3 regions of the Pseudomonas sp. 4CAES_32.4 genome follow, and region 1 is predicted to be linked to each of the others. Evidence: predicted binding sites of a transcription regulator. Region 1 holds the regulator's gene; each other region holds the start of a gene.
The links. Region 1 encodes FliA, which starts transcription of late flagellar genes. Its sites were predicted from a motif close to CTAAAGTTTNNNNNNNNNNNGCCGNTAA; they were not measured.
Positions count from the first base shown of each region.

Region 1 (2,263 bases):
GCATGCATCCCGTACAGGTGATCGCGGTGACCGGCGGCAAAGGTGGCGTCGGCAAGACTAACGTGTCAGTGAACTTGTCCCTGGCGCTGGCAGAGCTTGGCCGTCGGGTCATGCTGCTGGACGCGGATCTGGGGCTGGCGAACGTCGACGTTCTGCTGGGGCTAACCCCGAAACGCACACTGGCTGACGTCATCGAAGGCCGTTGCGAATTGCGCGACGTGCTGTTGCAGGGGCCGGGCGGTATCCGCATCGTGCCGGCTGCTTCCGGCACCCAGAGCATGGTCCACCTGAGCCCGGCGCAACACGCCGGTCTGATTCAGGCGTTCAGCGACATCGGCGACAATCTCGACGTACTGGTGATCGACACCGCTGCGGGTATTGGTGACTCGGTAGTCAGTTTTGTGCGCGCAGCGCAGGAAGTGTTGCTGGTGGTCTGCGATGAGCCGACCTCGATCACTGACGCCTACGCGCTGATCAAGCTGCTCAACCGCGATTACGGCATGAACCGCTTCCGCGTCCTCGCCAACATGGCGCAGAGCCCGCAGGAAGGGCGCAACCTGTTCGCCAAGTTGACCAAGGTCACGGATCGCTTCCTCGACGTCGCCCTACAATACGTTGGCGCCGTGCCTTACGACGAAAGCGTGCGTAAAGCGGTGCAGAAGCAGCGTGCAGTCTACGAAGCCTTCCCGCGCTCCAAGTGCGCGCTGGCGTTCAAAGCCATTGCACAGAAGGTCGACACCTGGCCGCTGCCCGCCAACCCGCGCGGCCATCTTGAGTTTTTCGTCGAGCGCCTCGTGCAGCAAACGGCAGGGCCTGTCATATGACCGCTAGCGGTATGAATTACTACAAAAAGTCGGCACGCGATGCTCAATACGAGCTGATCGAGCGTTACGCGCCGCTGGTCAAACGCATTGCCTATCACTTGCTGGCACGGTTGCCGGCGAGCGTGCAGGTCGAAGATCTGATCCAGGCCGGGATGATCGGCCTGCTCGAAGTCTCGACCAAATATGACGCCAGCAAAGGCGCCAGTTTCGAAACGTACGCGGGCATTCGAATCCGCGGCGCGATGCTCGACGAAGTGCGCAAAGGGGATTGGGCGCCACGTTCGGTTCACCGCAATACCCGTATGGTCAGTGACGCAATTCGCTCAATTGAAGCTAAAACCGGCCGTGACGCTAAAGATCACGAGGTTGCAGCCGAACTCCAATTGAGTCTCGACGATTACTACGGGATTTTGAATGACACCTTGGGCAGCCGCCTCTTCAGTTTCGACGACCTGTTGCAGGACGGCGAACACGAAGGGCTGCACGAGGATGGCGCGAGTGCTCATCTTGAGCCGTCACGCGATCTGGAAGATGAACGCTTCCAGGCGGCGCTGGCGGACGCGATTGCCAATTTGCCGGAGCGTGAGCGACTGGTGTTGGCGCTGTACTACGACGAAGAGCTGAACCTCAAGGAAATCGGTGAAGTCCTTGGCGTCAGTGAATCGCGGGTCAGCCAGTTACACAGCCAGTGCGCGGCCCGTTTGCGGGGGCGTTTGGGGGAGTGGCGAGCGCGCTGAAGGCAGTGTGGGGACACTGCGAACGAGGCTGGTGCGGTGATGAACGGCACCGGTCTTGCTCTGTTGTGCTCCAGACAGTCTTCGAGTGCTGCGCCGATTGATTGAAGTGGCGCGTCCAGGTGCTGGGCGCGTTTAAGACTGCTTGGAGGTCGAATTGAACAAAGACATGAAAATCCTCATCGTTGATGACTTCTCAACGATGCGGCGGATCATCAAGAACCTGCTGCGTGATCTTGGGTTCACCAACACCGTCGAGGCTGACGATGGCACTACCGCCATTCCAGTGCTCAACAGCGGAAGCATCGACTTTCTGGTAACGGACTGGAACATGCCGGGCATGACCGGTATCGACCTGCTGCGTCACGTGCGTGCCGATGAAAAACTCAAGCACCTGCCGGTATTGATGGTGACTGCAGAAGCCAAGCGCGAGCAGATCATCGAAGCCGCTCAGGCCGGTGTGAACGGCTACGTAGTCAAACCTTTCACGGCTCAGGCGCTGAAAGACAAAATCGAGAAGATTTTCGAACGCATCGGCTGATGAACGCGCGGGGGAGCTATGGAGCATAAAGAATCTTCACAGGGCGATTTCGAATCGACCCTGAAAAAACACGCGGTCGAACTGGTCGAGAGCCTTGAAAAAGGCAGGTTCGGCGACGCTGTGCAACTGATCCATGAGCTCAATCAGACCCGTGACCGCGGCCT
Region 1 is NZ_CM176882.1:1,739,647-1,741,909, forward strand. Features, by position in the region: gene fleN (flagellar synthesis regulator FleN) at 1-824, shown strand, start outside; gene fliA (RNA polymerase sigma factor FliA) at 821-1,561, shown strand; gene AC3Y64_RS07865 (chemotaxis response regulator CheY) at 1,728-2,099, shown strand; gene AC3Y64_RS07870 (protein phosphatase CheZ) at 2,118-2,263, shown strand, end outside.

Region 2 (2,263 bases), 2.7 Mb from region 1:
CCGAGATCCAGTTGAGCCGTCTGCGGACGCGTCTGGCGGAGCGTGAGCTGAAGCTGGAACTGAGTCCGGAAGCGATGGACAAGCTGATCGCGGTTGGTTACGACCCGGTGTATGGCGCGCGTCCTTTGAAACGGGCCATCCAGCGCTGGATCGAAAACCCGCTGGCGCAACTGATCCTTTCGGGTCACTTCATGCCAGGCGACACGGCGACCGGGGCTGTCGAGAACGACGAAATCGTTTTCAACTAAGCCCAAACGCCAATGAAAATTGGAAGGCCCCACCTTGTGGGGCCTTTTTTTTCGTTAGGCTGTTGAACTCAAAGGAAAAGGCTTGTAAAGTGCGCCCCGCAGTCAGTCGCCAAGACGGTCTCAGCTCACTGAGTTGAAATCTGAAATAAGTTGCAAATCATTAACTTGAAAGCAATTTAGGGGGTTGACAGAGGTGTTCTAGGTTGTAGAATAGCGCGCCTCAGACACACGAACGCAGCGATGCGAACGAGTGACTGGAAGCAGTAAGTTTCACCGTTGTAAATTGAAATATGTAGTTCCGTGATAGCTCAGTCGGTAGAGCAAATGACTGTTAATCATTGGGTCCCAGGTTCGAGTCCTGGTCACGGAGCCAATTTCAAGCCGGGGTATAGCGCAGTCCGGTAGCGCGCCTGCTTTGGGAGCAGGATGTCAGGAGTTCGAATCCCCTTACCCCGACCATTTTTGGGTCGTTAGCTCAGTTGGTAGAGCAGTTGGCTTTTAACCAATTGGTCGTAGGTTCGAATCCCACACGACCCACCATTTTTGAAACCAGTTAACGCTGGGATCGAATCTTAAGATCAGAGGCCAAAAGCGCTGATCGAAGAAGGCGATCTTTGAAAGGTCGCCTTTTTTTTACCGGGGTATAGCGCAGTCCGGTAGCGCGCCTGCTTTGGGAGCAGGATGTCAGGAGTTCGAATCCCCTTACCCCGACCATATTAAAAATCCTCGTATCGAAAGATACGGGGATTTTTTTTGTCCGACAAAAACCCATTTCCCCTTCAAGTCGTCATACAACCTGCCGATAGCCCGCTAACACGAGGGGACTGCCATGGCTTCGCCCCTTGAATCTGGCCAATACAAGAATAAGGGCGTGCGTCATGTTGCTTCGTCAGTTGAATATTGCTCCCCGGGCTGCCCTGGGATTCGCCCTGATCGCGGTGTTGGTCGCTTTGCTCGGCGTGTTTGCGCTCGGGCAGATGTCGAGCATCCGCGACAGTGAGGTCGCGGTCGAAAATCAGTGGTTGCCGAGTATTCGTGGCGGCGACGAGATCCGCGAGATCATGCTACGTATCCGCACCATCTCGCTGCGCATGGCGCTGGATCAGGATCCGAACAACATCGCCACCTACCGCAGCCAGATGGACACCCGCGACAAAGAGCTGAGCGAGAAAATCGCCACCTACGACAAACTGGTCACCACCCCGGAAGGCCAGCAGCTCTACGACCAGTTCAAAAAAACTTTCGCGGCCTATCGCAGCGGTATCGCTCAATCCTTCACCCTCGCCGAGCAAGGCAAGCGAGATGAGCTGACCAAATTGTTGCTGGTCGACATGAAAACCGTCGTCGATGGTTCCGGCAAGCAACTCAATGACCTGGCGGACCTGTTCACCAAACAGGTGGCCGCTGAAAGCCAGAAATCCGCCGATCATTACCAGACGTCGCGCACCATCGTCAGCCTGTTCATTGCATTGGCGGCATTGGCCACGGTGGCGTTGGCGATGTTGCTGACGCGCAGTATCGTTCGTCCGCTGAGCAGCGCAGTGAGCGCCGCTGAAAGCGTGGCGCAGGGCGATCTGACCCGCCCAATCGAAACCCATGGCAACGATGAAGTCAGCCGCTTGCTCAAGGCCCTGGCGACCATGCAGCAGAATTTGCGGGAAACGCTGCAAGGCATCAGCGCCTCGGCCACGCAACTGACCACCGCCGCCGACGAACTCAACGCGGTGACGCTCGACAGCACGCAGGGCCTGCAACAGCAGAACAACGAAATCGAACAAGCGGCCACCGCCGTCAACGAGATGACCACGGCGGTGGAAGAGGTTGCACGCAATGCGGTATCGACCTCGGACGCCACGCGGCAGTCCAGCGAGTCAGCGCATGTGGGTCAGGAACGCGTCAGCGAAACCGCCAGTGCCATCAGCGCGCTGAGCAATGATGTGCAGCACACCGGCGAACTGGTGCAGTCACTGGCGAACCAGTCGCAGGACATTGGCAAAGTACTCGATGTGATCCGC
Region 2 is NZ_CM176882.1:5,313,613-5,315,875, reverse strand. Features, by position in the region: gene clpB (ATP-dependent chaperone ClpB) at 1-248, shown strand, start outside; tRNA gene AC3Y64_RS23925 (tRNA-Asn) at 546-621, shown strand; tRNA gene AC3Y64_RS23920 (tRNA-Pro) at 631-707, shown strand; tRNA gene AC3Y64_RS23915 (tRNA-Lys) at 713-788, shown strand; tRNA gene AC3Y64_RS23910 (tRNA-Pro) at 886-962, shown strand; gene AC3Y64_RS23905 (methyl-accepting chemotaxis protein) at 1,127-2,263, shown strand, end outside.
Region 2: the regulator FliA is predicted to act here: its motif matches at 1,027-1,054, upstream of AC3Y64_RS23905 (methyl-accepting chemotaxis protein).

Region 3 (2,263 bases), 3.0 Mb from region 1:
GTGGCCGAGTTGAAGCCACCGGTTTCTACGTCGACCACAACCGGCAGGTAGCCGCGAAAGCGTGCTGCCATCGGGTGACGGGAACCGCCGCCGCCACTTTGACCGTCCAGTTCGTCGTCGAAATGGTCTTCACTCACGCGTGTTCCTCCAGCAGGCGCCAGCGCAGTTTTTCACCGGCGCGCAGCGGGATAACGGTCAGCTCGCCAAACGGCAGGCTGGTCGGGGCAGTCCATTCTTCACGAACCAAAGTAATGCGATCGGTGTTCGCCGGCAGGCCGTAGAAACGCGGGCCGTTGAGGCTGGCAAAGGCTTCGAGTTTGTCCAGCGCGTTACGCTGTTCGAAGGCTTCGGCGTACATCTCGATGGCGGCGTACGCGGTGTAGCAGCCGGCACAGCCGCAAGCGGCTTCCTTGGCGTGCTGAGCGTGCGGCGCCGAGTCGGTGCCAAGGAAGAACTTCGCACTGCCACTGGTGGCGGCGTCGAGCAGGGCTTCCTGGTGCGTATTGCGCTTGAGGATCGGCAGGCAGTAGAAGTGCGGCCGAATCCCGCCCACCAGCATGTGGTTGCGGTTGTAGAGCAGGTGATGCGCGGTGATGGTCGCGCCAACGTTGGCCGAAGCCTCGTTGACGAACTGCACGGCGTCGCCGGTGGTGATGTGTTCGAACACCACTTTCAGCGTCGGGAAGCGCTCGACCACACGACGCATGTGCTCATCGATGAAAATCTTTTCGCGGTCGAACACATCGACGTCGCCGCGGGTGACTTCACCGTGGATCAACAGCGGCATGCCGACTTCGGCCATGGCTTCGATCGCCGGCAGAATCTTGTCGATGCTGGTCACGCCAGAGTCGGAGTTGGTGGTCGCGCCAGCCGGGTACAGCTTGGCGGCGTACACGAAACCGCTGGCCTTGGCCTCACGAATTTCTTCGGGCTGGGTGCGGTCGGTGAGGTACAGCACCATCAGCGGCTCAAAGCGACTGCCGGCCGGGCGGGCAGCGAGAATCCGCTGGCGATAGCCATCGGCTTCAGCGGCGTTGCGCACCGGCGGTACCAGGTTGGGCATGATGATGGCGCGGCCAAAAGTGCGCGCAACATCGGCAACGGTATTGGTCAACACGGCACCATCGCGAAGATGAATGTGCCAGTCGTCGGGACGCAGCAGGGTCAGGCGGTCGGACATGAGGGGATTCCAGGCGGGTCAAACTGAGGCGAATGCTACCGGAAAAGACTCTTGCAGGCACTCGCTATCAAGTTTTGCGGGAAGCTTCCGATATCCCGTAGGTATGCCGTAAACATAGTGTGAATCGGTCTTTGTGTTTCAGAAGCCAATGGAGCCTCCCGTGCGCCAGCGTTATTTAGCCTTGCTCAGTGTGTTTGCCAGCCTCCCCGCGATGGCGCTCACGTACCAGACCCGTCTGGAGAACATTGAGTGGACGGTCGCCGGCGACAAGTTCGAATGTCGTCTGACCCAGCCGATCACCGATTTCGGCTCGGGTGAGTTCGTGCGCAAGGCCGGCGAGCAGGCGATATTTCGTCTGAACGCTTACAACGCGATGCTCGGCGGCGGCTCGGCGACGTTGCTGGCAGCGGCGGCGCCCTGGCAGCCGGGGCGCGGCGATATCAACCTGGGCAGCGTCAGAATCGGCAGCGGCAATGTGCTCTTCAATAGCTCGCAATCCCAGGCCGGCGGCTTGATCAGTGGCCTGCTCGACGGTCGCAGCCCGGTGGTGCGGCGTGCGTCTGGCGACGGAAGGGTGTCGGAAGTGCGTCTGTTGCCAGTCAAGTTCAGCAAGGCGTTCAACGACTATCAAACCTGTGTGGCGAAATTGCTGCCGCAGAATTTCGACCAGATCAAACAGTCGCAGATCGGCTTCCCTGGCGAAGGCGTTGACCTGGATTCCGCCGCCAAAGCCAGGTTGCAAGTGATGCTCGAGTTCATGAAGGCCGATCCGACGGTCAATCACATCGAGCTCGACGGCCACTCGGACAACAGCGGTAATCGCCTGACCAATCGGGAACTGTCGCGCCGCCGGGCGCTGGCGGTGGTCGACTTCTTCAAGGCCAATGGCATTCAGGAATCGCAGATCACCGTGCGGTTCCACGGCGAGCAGTATCCGATCGTGCCGAACACCAATGCGGCCAATCGCGCGAAGAACCGTCGGGTCAATGTCAAACTGGCGCGTGTGGCGCCGACAGTGGCTCCGGCGCCGCAAGCGAGTACGCCAGCCAGCACCGCAGCGACTTCCTGACCCGCCGGTCATCG
Region 3 is NZ_CM176882.1:4,985,881-4,988,143, reverse strand. Features, by position in the region: gene rnt (ribonuclease T) at 1-137, opposite strand, end outside; gene pyrC (dihydroorotase) at 134-1,180, opposite strand; gene AC3Y64_RS22365 (flagellar protein MotY) at 1,341-2,249, shown strand.
Region 3: the regulator FliA is predicted to act here: its motif matches at 1,247-1,274, upstream of AC3Y64_RS22365 (flagellar protein MotY).